2 regions of the Xanthomonas tesorieronis genome follow, and region 1 is predicted to be linked to the other one. Evidence: riboswitches for the same ligand, from Rfam matches in the RefSeq annotation. Region 1 holds a riboswitch; the other holds the start of a gene.
The links. Region 1 has a riboswitch for cobalamin ahead of btuB (TonB-dependent vitamin B12 receptor). Riboswitches for the same ligand answer to the same signal wherever they lie in the genome.
Positions count from the first base shown of each region.

Region 2: another riboswitch for cobalamin. It lies ahead of metE (5-methyltetrahydropteroyltriglutamate--homocysteine S-methyltransferase); the one in region 1 lies ahead of btuB (TonB-dependent vitamin B12 receptor).

Region 1 is NZ_CP162490.1:4,401,688-4,409,655, forward strand. It holds gene AB3X08_RS18715 (fumarylacetoacetate hydrolase family protein) at 1-423, opposite strand, end outside; gene AB3X08_RS18720 (DEAD/DEAH box helicase) at 799-2,163, shown strand; gene queD (6-carboxytetrahydropterin synthase QueD) at 2,295-2,654, shown strand; gene AB3X08_RS18730 (phasin family protein) at 2,936-3,307, shown strand; gene bioD (dethiobiotin synthase) at 3,647-4,342, opposite strand; gene AB3X08_RS18740 (GAF domain-containing protein) at 4,487-4,969, shown strand; gene AB3X08_RS18745 (TfoX/Sxy family protein) at 4,966-5,394, shown strand; cobalamin riboswitch at 5,421-5,638, shown strand; gene btuB (TonB-dependent vitamin B12 receptor) at 5,752-7,623, shown strand.
Region 2 is NZ_CP162490.1:4,940,844-4,948,811, forward strand. It holds gene AB3X08_RS21100 (DUF1800 domain-containing protein) at 1-297, opposite strand, end outside; gene AB3X08_RS21105 (sensor histidine kinase) at 434-1,804, opposite strand; gene AB3X08_RS21110 (response regulator transcription factor) at 1,890-2,573, opposite strand; gene AB3X08_RS21115 (hypothetical protein) at 2,651-3,031, opposite strand; gene dusA (tRNA dihydrouridine(20/20a) synthase DusA) at 3,411-4,430, opposite strand; cobalamin riboswitch at 4,576-4,829, shown strand; gene metE (5-methyltetrahydropteroyltriglutamate--homocysteine S-methyltransferase) at 5,042-7,333, shown strand; gene AB3X08_RS21130 (S1C family serine protease) at 7,557-7,968, opposite strand, start outside.

The sequences.
Region 1 (7,968 bases):
CGCCTCCAGGTCGATGCCGTAGTCCTCGCTGACCACCTTGACCGCATCGCGCGGGCCGTAGAAGCCGGCGCTGACCGCCTGGTACATCAGCGGATCGGTGTAGAAGCTCTCCGGCACCTCGGCGCCGCGCGCGCGCCGCACTCGCTCCACATGCGGCAGGTAGGCACTGCCGTCGAGGAATTCGTAGGCGCGCGGCAGCGGCGCCGCCAGCGTGGCGACGTCCAGGTCGAACTGGCCATCGGCGCTGCCGTCGTTGAGCGACTCCGACAGCGCGTTCAGGCACGGCGCCAGATTGCTCCAGTCCTCCAGCGCGCGCTGCAGGGTCGTGGCGATGCCGGTGGCGCGCACGGCGCGGGTCAGATCACGGGAAACGACGATCAAGCTGCCGTCGCGGCCGCCTTCCTTCAGGGAACCTAGCTTCATGTCCGTCCAGTGCTGGGGAGCTGATCGGGCGATTGTACGGCCAGACCGGATATTGGTTGCAACTGAAACGGAATCGCCGGCTGTCGGACGGCGCATTACGCCTTTTGTGCAATGCGCCAATTCAGCGTAGACTGATCGGGTCTGCATGCGGCCGTCCGTTTCCCTTAGGGATCGCCGGCGAGGCCAGGATCGTTCCGATCCGCTCGCCCGCCCCGCCCGACGCCTTTCGTGGTGCCGACAAACCCGAGCGCTGTCTGCTCCGGGTTGATCCACCCTCTCGCAGCGCGGTTCACGGGAACGCTCCGAGCCTCACCTTACTTGCGTCTGCACGCCGGGCACGTCCCGGCGACGGCGCGTTATCCGGAGCTTTCCTCGATGTCTTTCGAATCCCTGGGCCTGGCGCCCTTCCTGCTGCGTGCGTTGGCCGAGCAGGGTTATGAAACCCCCACCCCGATCCAGTTGCAGGCGATCCCGCTGGCGCTGCAGGGCCACGACCTGATGGCCGGCGCGCAGACCGGTACCGGCAAGACCGCCGCGTTCGGCCTGCCGTTGCTGCAGCACCTGGGCACCTCGCCGCAGCCGGTCAGCAGCGGCGGCCCGCGCAAGCCGCGCGCGCTGATCCTGACCCCGACCCGCGAGCTGGCCACCCAGGTGCACGACAGCCTGCGCGGCTACAGCAAGTACCTGCGCATCCCCAGCACCACCATCTATGGCGGCGTCGGCATGGGCAACCAGCTCGACGCGCTGCGCCGCGGCGTGGACCTGCTGATCGCCTGCCCGGGCCGCCTGCTCGATCACCTCGAGCGCCGCAGCGTGGACCTGTCCGGCATCGAGATCCTGGTGCTGGACGAGGCCGACCGCATGCTCGACATGGGCTTCCTGCCCTCGATCAAGCGCATCCTGACCAAGCTGCCCAAGCAGAACCGGCAGACCCTGCTGTTCTCGGCCACCTTCGAGGAAGGCATCAAGCAGCTGGCCCGCGAGTTCATGCACAACCCGCAGGAAATCCAGGCCACGCCGAGCAACACCGTCGCCGACACCATCACCCACCGCGTGCATCCGGTCGATGGCGGCCGCAAGCGCGAGTTGCTGCTGCACCTGCTGGCCGCCGATTCGCGCATGCAGACGCTGGTGTTCGCGCGCACCAAGCACGGCGCCGACAAGCTGACCATGTTCCTGGACAAGTCCGGGCTGAAGACCGCCGCGATCCACGGCAACAAGAGCCAGGGCCAGCGCCTGCGCGCGCTGAGCGACTTCAAGGCCGGCCGCATCACCGTGCTGGTGGCGACCGACATCGCCGCGCGCGGCATCGACATCGACCAGTTGCCCAAGGTCATCAACTACGACCTGCCGATGGTCGCCGAGGACTACGTGCACCGCATCGGCCGCACCGGCCGCAACGGCTCGCAGGGCGAGGCGGTGTCGCTGGTGGCGCAGGACGAGGCCAAGCTGCTGCGCGCGATCGCGCGCATGCTCAAGCGCGACATGGATATCCGTGATGTGCCGGGTTTCGAGCCGGTCACGCCGATCCGCTGGGGCAACAACAATCCGGCCGACGAACGTCCGGGCGGCCAGCGCCCGCCGCGCAAGAGCACCCACGCGCGGCGTCCGCACGGCGATGCGCCGCGCCCGCACGCGCATGCCGGCGCCAAGCCGGCCGGCGGCACCCAGCCTGGCGGCGCGCGCCGCCAGGGCGAGCGCCGGCGCGGCGGCGGCGGCCAGCCCAGCACCGCGCGCTAAGCGCAGTTGATCGCAGCAGCACCGACGCCGCCCCCGGGCGGCGTTCGTGTTTTCGCGACGTGCCGTCGTCGCGAAGCCGCGGCCGCGCCGGCGATCCGCCCGCCACTTCCACCGCCACCTAGAATGACGCCATGGATATCTTCAAGAGTTTTACCCTGGAGGCAGCGCACCGCCTGCCCAACGTCCCGCCCGGCCACAAGTGCGCGCGGCTGCATGGGCATTCGTTCCGGATCGAGCTGCACGTCAGCGGCGAGCCTGGCGCCGACACCGGCTGGATCATGGACTTCGGCGACATCAAGGCCGCGTTCCGCCCGCTCTACGACCGCCTCGACCACCACTACCTCAACGACATCGAGGGATTGGAGAACCCCACCAGCGAACGTCTGGCGATGTGGATCTGGGAACGGCTCAAGCCGGCGTTGCCGCTGCTGAGCGCAGTGGTGGTCCACGAGACCTGCACTTCCGGGTGCCGGTATCGCGGTCCTGCTTGAGGCAGGGAGTCGGGATTGGGGATTGGGGATTCGCAAGGGCGGCGTGACGGCGACTGACCGGGTGCCGATGAACGGTCCCGTTCCTGGGGCCCGCGGCGCGCAACCGGCGCCTGCGCGATGCGCTCGCAAGCCCGGTCGGCGACAGGCAGAGCGGCTTCAACCTATTGATCCCAAAGCAAGTTTAAACGAAACCTGAGCGGCTTCAGAAAATTTTGTTGCATCGCAGCAGAATCCGCGTATGTTGCACTGCAACAGCAATCGGCATTCCCTTGGAGTCGCAGATGTCCGCTCAGTTCAACGACCAGTTCAGCAGCTACACCCAGCAGTTCGCCGCAGTCGCTTCGCGGGCCAACCGCCTGGCGTTGGAAAGCGCTGAGAGCGTGTTCGGCGTGCAGTTGAAGACCTTCGAGAAAAACGTCGCCGCGACCACCGGCTTCCTCGGCGAGCTCACCGAAGCGCGCGACCTCGGCAGCGTGCAGTCGCTGTGGCCGAAGGGCCTGCAGGTCGCCCGCGACAACTTCGAGCGGCTGGCCACGGCCAACCAGGAAGTGTTCGGCCTGGGCCTGAAGACCTCCGAAGCCATCGGCCAGCTCGCCAAGAGCCAGTTCGAGGCGGCCAGCGACCAGGCCGCGCCGAAGGCCAAGACCAAATAAGCAAGACCAGACAAGTCCGCTGCGGCGCAGCCGCACGACTGACCAGTGGTACGCGCGGGTCCCTCCCCCCGCGCAGCCAAGACCCGGTAGATCCCTCCCTCTACCGGGTCTTTTTTATGGCCGGGATTTGGGATTCGGGATTCGGGATTCGGGATGGGCAGCCGGCGGCTGTCGAGAGTGCGGGATTCGGGTTCGCATGGGCGGGCAGCCTGCGCTGCTCGCCAGGGCCTTGGCCCGACCTTTTCGAGCCGGCGTCGGGGCTGAAGGCCCCTCCTTCACAACCCGTCTTTCCTTGCGGAAGCCGTTCCTGCGCTGCGCACCGTCCGGCCAGCCGCCGGCTCAGTCCTGCGCCATCTCTACGCCCTGCCATGGACGCAGCGACGCCGCCAGCACTGCCGGGTCCGGATGCGGGCGATACGGCAACCGGCCCCAGCACGGCATCGGCAGCCGCTCCTGCAGCATGCGCATGTTGTCGTCGATGCGCTCCATCGCCGGATCGATCTCGTTGCCGATCCAGCCGATGCAGCGCAGGCCGTCGGCGGCGATCGCCGCGGCGCTGAGCCGAGCATGGTTGAGACAGCCCAGGCGCAGGCCGACCACCAGCACCACCGGCAGCGCCAGCGCATGCGCCAGATCGGCCTGATCCAGCGTCGCCGACAGCGGCGCGGCCCAGCCGCCGACGCCTTCCACCACCACGACATCGGCGTGCGCGCGCAGCCGCGCGAAGGCGGCGGCGATCGGCGCCAGCTCCAGGTGCACGCCGGCGTCGGCGGCGGCCAGTTCCGGCGCCAATGGCAGCGGCAAGGCATAGGGATTGAGGTCGGCGTAGTCCGGCCGCGGCGCGCTGGCCGCCTGCAGTGCCAAGGCGTCCTCGTTGCGCCACCCGTCCGCGCTGCGCTCGCAGCCGCTGGCGACCGGCTTCATGCCCACCGCCGCTTGCCCGCGCGCGCGCAGCGCATGCAGCAGCGCGGTGCTGGCGATGGTCTTGCCGATCCCGGTATCGGTCCCGGTGACGTAGAAGGCGGGGAAGCTCATCGCTGCACGGTCCTCGAAAGCCGCCGCATGCGGCGCGACCGCGCAGGATAGCCGGCGCCGCGCGCCGCGTCAGCGCCCGCTGCGGCTGGTCATGGCGACCGCGTTGGCGCCCAAGCCGCCATCGGCCGCTGCTAGACTCGCGCGATGTTCGCTTCCTCTTCGCTCACCGGCAGCAAGCCGGAACAGTACGCCCAACTGCTCGCCCAGGCCCGTTCCCTGGTCAGCGGCGAGCCCGACCGCATCGCCAATGCCGCCAATCTGGCGGCGCTGGTGTACCACGCGCTGCCGCGGCTGAACTGGGTCGGTTTCTACCTGTACGACGGCAAGGAACTGGTGGTGGGGCCGTTCCAGGGCCTGCCCGCCTGCGTGCGCATCCCGCTGCACAAGGGCGTGTGCGGCGCTGCCGCCAGCACCGGCCAGACCCAGCGCATCGACGACGTCGAGGCCTTTCCCGGGCATATCGCCTGCGATGCGGCCTCGCGCTCGGAGCTGGTGGTGCCGCTGCTGCGCGCCGGCGAGCTGATCGGCGTGTTCGATCTGGACAGCCCGGACCTGGCGCGCTTCGACGCCGACGACCAGCGCGGCCTGGAAGCGATCGCCCAGGTCTTCGTCGACGCGCTGCGATGAGCACCGAAAAACTGCGCAATATCGGCCCCAAGAGCGCGGCCTGGCTGCGCCAGGTCGGCCTGCGCACGCAGCAGGACCTGGCCGCGGCAGGCGCGGTCGGCGCGTTTCTGAAGGTCAAGCGCGCCGGCTTCAAGCCCAGCCTCAACCTGCTGTATTCGCTGGAAGGCGCGCTGACCGGCTGCCATTGGCAGGAACTGCCCGAGGCGCGGCGCGCGCAGCTGCTCGGCGAGCTGGAAGCCGCGGCGGCGCAGCTGCCGGCGCAGCGCGGCCTGCCGGTGGCCGGACCGGTGGCGACCACCCATTTCGACCGCGACGGCGACCGCAGCGACTCGCCCTATGCGGAGGAGCCGCACGATGCCGCCGGCGATTACGAACGCGGTGGCCACGAGCCCGACGACGGCCTGCGCGAGCGCGACGACGACTGATCCGCGCGCAACGGCAACGATCGCGTACAATCGCGCCGCTTCAAGGTGACCTGCGGGCTCCGGCCTGCAGGTTGAAACGGGAAGCCGGTGCGTCTTGCGACAAGGCCGGCGCTGCCCCCGCAACGGTAAGCGATCCGCGCTGACGACCTGCGCCACTGTGCCTTGGGCATGGGAAGGCGTCGCAGCCGGGAGTCCGACTCCCAGATCGCCAGCCCGGAGACCGGCCTTGCAGTTCACTGGTTGCGATGCGGAGGGCGTCGCGGCGTGCCGCGCCGCGTCTGGCGCCGTCCGCTTGCACCTTCCGTTCGCGACTCCCCTGCCGTCACAGCGCGCAGCCGCGCGCCGGAGTTGCCACCCATGTCGTCCCGCCTGCTTTCGGTCGCGATCGCGTCCGCCCTGTCCCTGCCCTCGCTGGCGCTCGCCGCCGATGCCGCCACCGACCTGGACCAGGTTCTGGTCACCGCCACCCGCACCCAGATCTCGGTCGAGGACAGCGTGGTCCCGGCGCAGGTGATCGACCGCGCCGAGATCGAGCGCAGCCAGGCCACGTCGCTGGCGCAGCTGTTGCAGGGCCGCGCCGGCATCGGCGTGTCCAACCAGGGCGGGCTGGGCAAGCTGACCACGCTCAGCGTGCGCGGCAGCGAATCGGATCATGTGCTGGTGCTGGTGGACGGCGTGCGCATCGGCTCGGCCAGCGCCGGCCTGGCCGCGTTCCAGGACCTGCCGCTGAGCCAGATCGACCACATCGAGATCGTGCGCGGCCCGCGTTCGAGCCTGTACGGCTCCGATGCGATCGGCGGCGTGATCCAGATCTTCACCCGCCGTGGCGGCCAGGGCCTGCAGCAGAACCTGAGCCTGGGCGCCGGCAGCCACGGCCTGCGCGAGGCCAGCGCCGGCTTCAGCAACCGCGGCGAGCGCGGCTGGCTGTCGGTGCAGGGCGGTTACCAGAAGACCGACGGCATCAACGCCTGCAACGGCTCGGCCACCCTGTTCGCCGGCTGCTACGTCGACGAGCCGGATCGCGACGGCTATCGCACCACCTCGCTCAGCGCGCGCGGCGGCTATGCGCTGAGCGACACGCTGCGCATCGAAGGCCAGGCGCTGAACATCGACAGCCGCAACGAGTACGACGGCGATCCGCTGTACGCCGGCAACGAGGCCGACAACACCCAGCAGGTGTTCGGCGGCAAGCTCGACTGGACCCCGTCCGACCGCGTGCACCTGGCCGCGCAAGTGGGCCGCAACACCGATCAGGCCGACAGCTACTATCACGCGGCCGGCAGCAGCACGCGCAGCTTCGTCAGCACCTTCGACAGCCGCCGCGACACCGCCTCGCTGCAGGGCGACTTCGGCCTGGCCGAGGGCCATCTGCTCAGCGCCGGCGCCGACTGGCAGCGCGAGGAAGTCACCGGCACCACCGCCTTCGACGTGGACCAGCGCGACAACACCGGCGTGTTCGCCGAGTACCAGGGCCGCTTCGGCGCGCAGCAGGTGCAGGCCAGCGTGCGCAGTGACGACAACGAGCAGTTCGGCCAGCACACCACCGGCAGCCTCGGCTGGGGCCTGGCGCTGGACGGCGGCTTCAAGCTCACCGCGAGCATCGGCACCGGCTTCAAGGCGCCGACCTTCAACGACCTGTACTACCCGTTTTCCGGCAATCCGGAGCTGAAGCCGGAGAAGTCCAAGAGCGGCAACCTGGGCGTGGCGCAGTACGCCGACAGCTGGAACTGGACGTTCAACGTCTACGAGACCCGGGTCGACGACCTGATCTCCTACGACGCCGCCACCTTCCTGCCGGTCAACGTGGACAAGGCGCGGATCCGCGGCGCCGAGCTGACCGGCTACGCGACGCTGGCCGGCTGGGAACTGTCGGCGCAGCTCAGCCACACCGATCCGCGCAACCGCAGCGACGGCGCCAACCGCGACAACTGGCTGGCGCGGCGTGCGCAGGACACCGCGCGGCTGGACGTGGACCGCGGCTTCGGCCCGGTCAAGCTCGGGGTCACCGCGTTCGGCAGCGGCCACCGCTACGACGACGCGGCCAACAGCGTGCGTCTGGCCGGCTATGGCACGCTGGACCTGCGCGTGGAATACGCGTTCGCGGCGGCCTGGACGCTGCAGGCCAAGGCCAGCAACGTGTTCGATCGCGACTACCAGACCATCAGCTGGTACAACCAGCCGGGCCGCGAATACGCGCTGACCCTGCGCTACGCGCCGGCGGCGCGCTGAGTCTGCGCAGCGGGCTGCGCCATGGGGTGCAGCCCGCTTTATCGGCGTGCATGCTGCTGGACGCCTCGCGTTGCTGCAGGCTCGGAAGGCGAGCAGGCCGCGACGCGAGGCCAGCGTTGCAGCGACTTTGTGGGAGCGACTTCAGGGCGCCTAACTCCATTCCGGAAGCTGCACGCTGCACGCTGCGCGTGGCGATGGCGTGTTCCTTTTTTCTGTCGCGGCTGAAGCCGCTCCTACACATGCGCGCCGTGCTCTTGTAGGAGCGGCTTCAGCCGCGACAGGAGGACGAAGCGGCCGTGATGCCAAGCCGCCCATGAAAAACGTGGGCGCAACGCCACCGAGTCT
Region 2 (7,968 bases), 540 kb from region 1:
TTGCGTGCGCACCGCTGCGGGCAGGGCGGCGTCCCCGCTGGAGGCCTGCAACTGGTCGCGCAGGAAGCGCTTGCGTCCGTCGTGCTGCAGCTGGGACACGCTGGCGCTGTCCAGGCCGGTGGTCATCGATTGCAGCCAGCGCGCGTCGTCGCGCTCCAGCACCTTCTGGCTGCCGGCGATGGCACCGACGGTGAACAGCACCAGCAGCAGCGACAGCAGCAGCCGCTGCGCGTTGCGCAATGCACGCCGGCCGTGCACGCGCAGGCGCGTTGCAGGACGGTGCCGGGGCTCGGGCATGCGGCGCTCCTTGGACGGAAAAACCGGACGTGACGACCCGCGCAGTATCCGCGCCTGCCTGGCGCAGGCGTTAAGCCAATGTCGGAAACCGCCGCGGCGTTTGCGCGGGATTCACCTGCAGCGCACAGCCCGGCCGCTACAGCCCCGGCGGCATGGTGACCAGGAAGCGGGCGCCGCCCAGCTCTTCGGAACGGCTGACCTGCAGTTCGCCGCGGTAGCCCTTGACCAGGTCCTGCACGATCGCCAGACCAATGCCGTGGCCGTGCACGCGTTCGTCGCCGCGCACGCCGCGCTGCAGGATGTGCGCCACTTCCTCCGGCGCGATGCCGGGGCCGTCGTCCTCCACCGAGATCACCAGGCCGGCGCGCCGGCTGCCGGCGGCCGGGGCCGGATGCACGCTCAGCAGCACCCTCCGCCGCGCCCACTTGAAGGCGTTTTCGAGCAGGTTGCCGAGCAGTTCCTGCAGGTCGCCGGGTTCGCCGTGGAAGCGCGCGCTCGGCTCGATGTCGAACTCGCACAGCACGCCCTTGGCCGCGTACACCTTCTCCAGCCCACGCACGATCTCTTCGGCGTTGGGTTCGATCGGCAGCGGCGCGGAGAACAGCTTGTGGCCGCTGGAAGCGGCGCGGCTGAGCTGGTAGGTCACCAGGTTGTTCATGCGCCGCAGCTGCGCATCCAGTTCCTCGCGCAACTCCGGGCCCTCGGTGCCGCTGTCGAGCTGGGTGCGCAGCACGGCCAGCGGCGTTTTCAGGCTATGCGCCAGGTCGGCCAGGGTGTTGCGCTGGCGGTCCAGGTTCTCGCGCTCGCTTTCGATGAAAGCGTTGATGCTGTCGGTCAGCGGCTCCAGCTCGCGCGGATGGCGGTCGCCCATGCGCACCGCTTCGCCGCGCTGCACTTTGGTCAGTTCGTTGATGACCCGGCGCAGCGGGCGCAGGCTCCACTGCAGGATGAAGGCCTGCAGCAGCAGCAGGATCAGCCCGGCGCCGCCGAGATTGAACCACACCCGGCCGCGAAACACGCGCAGCTGCGCGCCCAGCGCGCGGGTGTCTTCCATGATGTAGATGGTGACCGGCGTTTCCTTGTCGCGGCGCACATAGGCCAGGCCAATGCCGTAACGGTAGACCTCGCCCTGGCTGCCGTCGATCTGGGTCATCGGCCACGGACCGTCGAAGGTTTCCTGGCGCGGTTCGAGCATGCCGCCCCTGGGCGGCAGCGGCCCCTCGCTGGACATCGAGATCCAGCGTTCGTTGGGCATCACGATCTGTGCGTACAGGCCGCTGCCCGGCCGGTCGAAATGGGGGTCCGGCGGGGGCTTGTCGTTGTTGATGTACAGCGAGCCGTCGCGCGCCACGTCGACGTTGTTGGCGTAGGCGGTGGCGTAGCTCTTCAAGCGCTCGCGCAGATTGCTCAGCGCGGTGTCGGCAAAGGCCTGGTCCAGCGCATAGCCGGCCGCGGCCAGGAAGGCCACCAAGCTCAGGCTGGCGGCCAGCAGCTGGCGCGCCTGCAACGACCGTGGGCGCCAGCGCTTGTACCACTTGGGCCGTGCCGCCACGCTGTCGCGTCCTTCGGTTGCTCGTCGCAGGCGCGTGGGATCAGCCTTCGGTGCGCGGAATCGCGAAGCGATAGCCGCGACCGCGCACGGTCTCGATCGGCTTCAGTTCGCCGTCCGGATCCAGCTTCTTGCGCAGGCGGCCGATGAACACTTCCAGCACGTTGGAGTCGCGGTCGAAGTCCTGCTGGTAGATGTGCTCGGTGAGGTCCGCCTTGGAGACCAGCTCACCGGCATGCATCATCAGGTACTCGAGCACCTTGTATTCGTAGCTGGTCAGATCGACGTTGCTGCCGCTGACGCTGACCGTCTGCGCCGCCAGATCCAGCGCCACCGGCCCGCATTCCAGGGTCGGCTTGCTCCAGCCCGCGGCGCGGCGCAGCAGCGCGTTGACCCGCGCCAGCAGCTCCTCGACGTGGAACGGCTTGACCAGATAGTCGTCCGCGCCCTGCTTCAGGCCTTCGACCTTGTCCTGCCAGCTGGAACGGGCGGTGAGGATCAATACCGGAAACTTCTTGCCTTCGTCGCGCAGGGCCTTGATCAGCTCCATGCCCGACATCTTCGGCAAGCCGAGATCGATGATGCCCACGTCGAACGGCACTTCGCGGCCCATGTACAGGCCTTCCTCGCCGTCCTGCGCCGCATCCACCGCAAAGCCTTCGCGCTTCAGGCGAGCAGCCAGGGTCTCTCGCAGCGGAGCTTCGTCTTCGACCAGAAGGATACGCATGAACTCTCCCTAGTGACTTACAGATGGCCGGCGGCCGGGGGCAGTGTGTATGGCAAGCTGAACCAGAATATCCGGGTTCAGGGGTTATCGCCGCGTGGTGGTTCCTGCGCATCGCTGGGGCGCGGCACGCGCGGCGGCGTGGCGCGGCCAGGCTGCGGATCGTCCATGTAGCGCACGCGCCCGCGGCCATCCATGTACTTCACGCGATTGATGTCGCGCCCGTCGAACGGCACACGCTCGGCGCCAAGGATTTGCCCACCGGTGGATCGCTGCACCCGGCGCACCGCATCGGACAGCGAGCTGCCGTTGTAGTCGCGCGCCCGGGGCGCCTCGCGGGCCGGCACCATCGGCGGCACGCCGGGCGGGCCCGGCTGCTGCGCCCAGCCATGGCCGGTCGCCGTGAGCGCGAGTGCGATCACGACAACGGTGCGGCAGCGGCGGAGAGTGGGCGAGATCACGAGCTGGCATCCTAACGGACTGATCGGAAACGTTCAAAAGTTGTGAAACCGGTTGCCTGGCAGCGGCGTCGCGATTTCGCAAAATCGAGCCAAATTCTTGATTTTTCGGGGTGAATCCGATCTGAACTTTTCCGGCAGCGGCCGCCCTCGTTCAGTGAAATGAACTTCGATTGCCGCCCTGGCGGACGCGTGCCGACGTCCTTTGAACCCCGCGTTGGCAAGGATCTGCCACTCCTGTTGCGACCGGTCCGGTTACAGCAAGAAGCTGAACAAAGTAACTGAACGCGCCTCCGAAAGGGCGGCGTAGCGTCTGTCGGGACAGCTTGCGTTGGGGACCGAGAAGCCGAGCAAGGACAACTGTCGTCCCTCCGGGCGATGATTACGCGGCGACTTGCGGCGCCCCTGCCGTCATAAGCAAGGCCTGTTCCACCAGCGCCCAGTCCGCGCCCGGCCGATGCGCGCCCTCGCTGAGCACCTGGCGGAACGCACGGCCGCCCGGCTGGCCGTGGAACAGGCCGAGCAAGTGGCGGGTGATGTGCTTGAGCGCCACGCCATCGGCCAGGCGCGCCTCGACATACGGCCGCAACGCGCGCAACAGGTCGGCGCGCGGCCGCGGCGTGGCACCGGTCAGGGCCGCCTCCAGCCGGTGCAGCACGTAGGGATCGTGATAGGCCGCGCGGCCCAGCATCACCCCGTCGACCGCTTCCAGCTGCGCCCGCGCGGTGTCCACGTCGGCCAGCCCGCCGTTGAGCACGATCTGCAACTGCGGGCGCTCGCGCTTGAGCCGATGGGCCCAGTCGTAGCGCAGTGGCGGCACTTCGCGGTTCTCCTTCGGCGACAGGCCCTGCAGCCATGCGTTGCGCGCATGCACCACGAACAGCCCGCAACCGGCGGCGGCGACCTGGTCGACGAACGCCAGGAACACCGCGTAGTCGTCGTCCTGGTCCACGCCCAGCCGGCATTTCACCGTGACCGGGATGTCCACCGCCTGCGCCATCGCCGCCACGCAGTCGGCGACCAGCGCCGGCTCGCGCATCAGGCAGGCACCGAAGCGCCCGGCCTGGACCCGGTCGGACGGGCAGCCGCAATTGAGATTGATCTCGTCGTAGCCCCACTCCTGGCCGATCCGCGCCGCCTGCGCCAGCAGCGCCGGATCGCTGCCGCCGAGCTGCAGCGCCACGGGATGCTCGACCGCGTCGAAGTCCAGCAACCGCGCGCGATCGCCCAGCACCACCGCATTGGCGTGCACCATCTCGGTATACAGCCGCGCCGACGGCGCCAGCAGCCGGTGGAATACGCGGCAGTGGCGGTCGGTCCAGTCCATCATCGGCGCGACGGACAGGCGCAGGGAGGCGGCGTAGCGCGCGGGCAGGTCGGAAGGGGGAAGCGGAAGCATCATCGGGCGCGGCGGTGCTGCGCTCTCGCCTGCCGGCGGAAGCGTCAGATCATTGGCTTTGGGATCAACAGCTTACACGTTCGCCCTGAACGTTGCCGGTGAACGCCGGCGAATTCACTCGGCGCTTGACCCGCCGCCGCATCCGGCCTATCGTGCGCTCGCCGAAGGTATCCATCGCTTCATTCGGATGAAGGGATGGATTTAAACGGGAATCCGGTGACGGCCGGCGCCGCAAGCGCCTGCCCATTCCGGAGCTGCCCCGCAGCGGTGAATGGAAACGACCTCCGTCAATGGCACTGGGCCGGCGCATGCCGGCCTGGGAAGCGGCGGACAGTAGGCGCGCAGCCGGCACGGTGCGCTCGTCCATCAGCCCGAATACCGGCCCCGGCCGGAGGAGCTGTGCGTCCTCCGATTCGACCTGGCGTCTCCGCGGGGAGGCGGCCGGAAGCCGTGCCGTGGCCCTGCGCCGCGCCGCGCTCTTCCGCCTGCCCGCGTGGCGCCGGTTCGCCCGCGGGGGCGAAGGTCGCTGGCGTGGCGGGCGTCCCGTGCGAACGGGCGGACGGCGCGCGGTTCCTTCGTTCCTCAATGCCCATGAACGCAATGAGGAAACGCAAATGACGATCGTGACCAACCTGGGCTTCCCGCGCATCGGCGCGCGGCGCGAGCTCAAGCGTGCGCTGGAAAGCTACTGGCGCCGCGAAACGGATGAGGCCGGCCTGCAGGACACCGCGCGGCAGCTGCGACAGCGGCATTGGCGGCTGCAGGTCGAGGCCGGGGTGGATCTGCCGCCCAGCAACGACTTCAGCCTGTACGACGCGATGCTGGACACCGCGTTCCTGTTCGATGCGATCCCGCAACGCTACCGCGCGCTGGCCGATGCCGATCCGCTGGCCGGCTATTTCGCGATGGCGCGCGGCACGCAGGAGGACGGCCTGGACCTGCACGCGCTGGAAATGACCAAGTGGTTCGACACCAACTACCACTATCTGGTGCCGGAGCTGGCGCGGCGCCAGCATTTCCGCCTGCGCGGCGACAAGCCGCTGGCCGAGTTCCTGGAAGCCAAGGCGTTGGGCATCGCCACCCGCCCGGTGCTGATCGGCCCGGTGACCTTCCTGCTGCTGTCCAAGACCGTGGACGGCAGCGACCGCTGGGCGCTGCTGGACAGCCTGCTGCCCGCCTACGCCGAACTGCTGCAGCAGCTCGACGCGGCCGGCGCCAGCTGGGTGCAGATCGACGAGCCCGCGCTGGTGCTGGACCTGGACGAGGCCGCGCGCGACGCCTATCGCCGCGCCTACGCATTCCTGGCGCAGGCGCCGCGGCCGAAGCTGCTGCTGACCACGTATTTCGGCGAACTGGGCGACAACCTGGAACTGGCCGCGGCGCTGCCGGTGGACGGCCTGCATGTGGATCTGGTGCGCGGCGTGGCGCAGTTGGACGCGGTGCTGCAGGCATTGCCGGCCGGGCGCGTGCTGTCGGCCGGGCTGGTCAACGGCCGCAACGTGTGGCGCACGCCGCTGGACAATGCATTGATCCTGGCCCGCTACGCGGCCGGCCATGTCGGCCGCGAACGCCTGTGGTTGGCGCCGTCGTGCTCGCTGCTGCACGTGCCGGTGGACCTGGAACAGGAAAAGGCGCTGGACCGCGACCTGCACGCATGGCTGGCCTTCGCCAGGCAGAAGCTGCAGGAGCTGCGCACGCTGGCCGATGCATTGCACGAGCTGCCGCAGGCGCAGACCGAATTGGATGCGGCGCGCGAGGCGCTGGCCACGCGGCGTTCCTCCGCACGCGTGCATCGCCCTGACGTGGCACGCCGGGTGGCGGCGCTGAGCGAGGATGCCGGACGCCGGCAGTCGCCGTATCCGCAGCGGCGCGAGGCGCAGCAGGCGGCGCTGCGGTTGCCGGCGTACCCGACCACCACGATCGGCTCGTTCCCGCAGACCGCGCAGGTGCGGCAGGCGCGCGCGCAGCACAAGGCCGGCAAGCTCGGCGATGCCGAGTACGACGCGTTCCTGGCCGCCGAAACCGAACGTTGCGTGCGCGTGCAGGAACAGATCGGGCTGGACGTGCTGGTACACGGCGAGTTCGAGCGCAACGACATGGTCGAATACTTCGGCGAGCAGCTCGATGGTTTCGCCTTTACCAGGCATGGCTGGGTGCAGAGCTACGGCTCGCGCTGCGTGAAGCCGCCGATCATCTACGGCGACGTGCAGCGGCCGGCGCCGATGACGCTGCGCTGGACCCAGTATGCGCAGTCGCTGACCGACAAGCCGATGAAGGGCATGCTGACCGGGCCGGTGACGGTGCTGCAGTGGTCGTTCGTGCGCGACGACCAGGAACGCGCGCAGACCTGCCGGCAGATCGCGCTGGCGCTGCGCGACGAGGTGCGCGACCTGGAGGCGGCCGGCATCGGCGTGATCCAGATCGACGAGCCGGCGATCCGCGAGGGCCTGCCGCTGCGCCGCGCCGAGTGGAAGGCGTACCTGGACTGGGCGGTGCAATGTTTCCGCATCGCCGCGGCCGGCGTGCGCGACGCCACCCAGATCCATACGCACATGTGCTATTCGGAGTTCAACGACATCATCGAGGCGGTGGCGGCGATGGATGCGGACGTGATCTCGATCGAAACCTCGCGCTCGCGGATGGAACTGCTCGATGCGTTCGTGCGCTTCCGCTATCCGAACGCGATCGGCCCGGGCGTGTACGACATCCACTCACCGCGCGTGCCCAGCACGCAGGAGATGGTGCAGTTGCTGGACAAGGCGCGGGCGGTGCTGGATCCGCAGCAGCTGTGGGTCAATCCGGATTGCGGGTTGAAGACGCGCGGCTGGCCGGAAACGCGCACCGCGCTGCACGCAATGGTGGCCGCGGCACGGCAGCTGCGCGCGCAGCAGGCGCAAGCGGCGTAAGCCAGCGGTTTGTGCGTGCGATGCCCGGCGCGACCACGCCGGGCATCGTCGTTGCAAGGCGGCTGTGTGGGCCGGTCGGCAGCCCACGCAGCATCTGCAAAGATCTGCCAGCGGCATGGAGCGTACGCGTGCGATCTGTGCACATGTGGCTCCAGATCGCATCCGCTGTCGGCGATAAACCGCCAACGCTACCGGCGCAGGTGCTGCGACCGGAGGCTGCGCCTCACTGCGCGGTCGGCACCGCCGCAGCAGGACTCGCTGGAAACACCACACTCAGCGTTTGCTCGCGACGATCGCGCCACAGCTTCACCGACACGGGAACATCCGCGGCCACTCCCGCGATCAGCCGCGGCACGTCCTCGAAGCCGGCAACCGACTGGCCGGCGATCTCCAGCAGCACGTCCATCGGCTTGATGCCGGCGCGGGCGGCGATACCGCCATCGAACACTTCCACCACCCACGCCCCGCGCGGCGACGGCAGACCCGCGGCCAGCACCAGTTCCGCAGTGACCGGCACGATGCGCACGCCCAGCATCCTGGGTGCCGCAGGCGCCACGGCGGAAGTCGCGGACACTGCCGGCGTGGCCGCAAGCGCAGCCGGCACCGCCTCGCTCGGCCGCCATGGCACCTCGGCG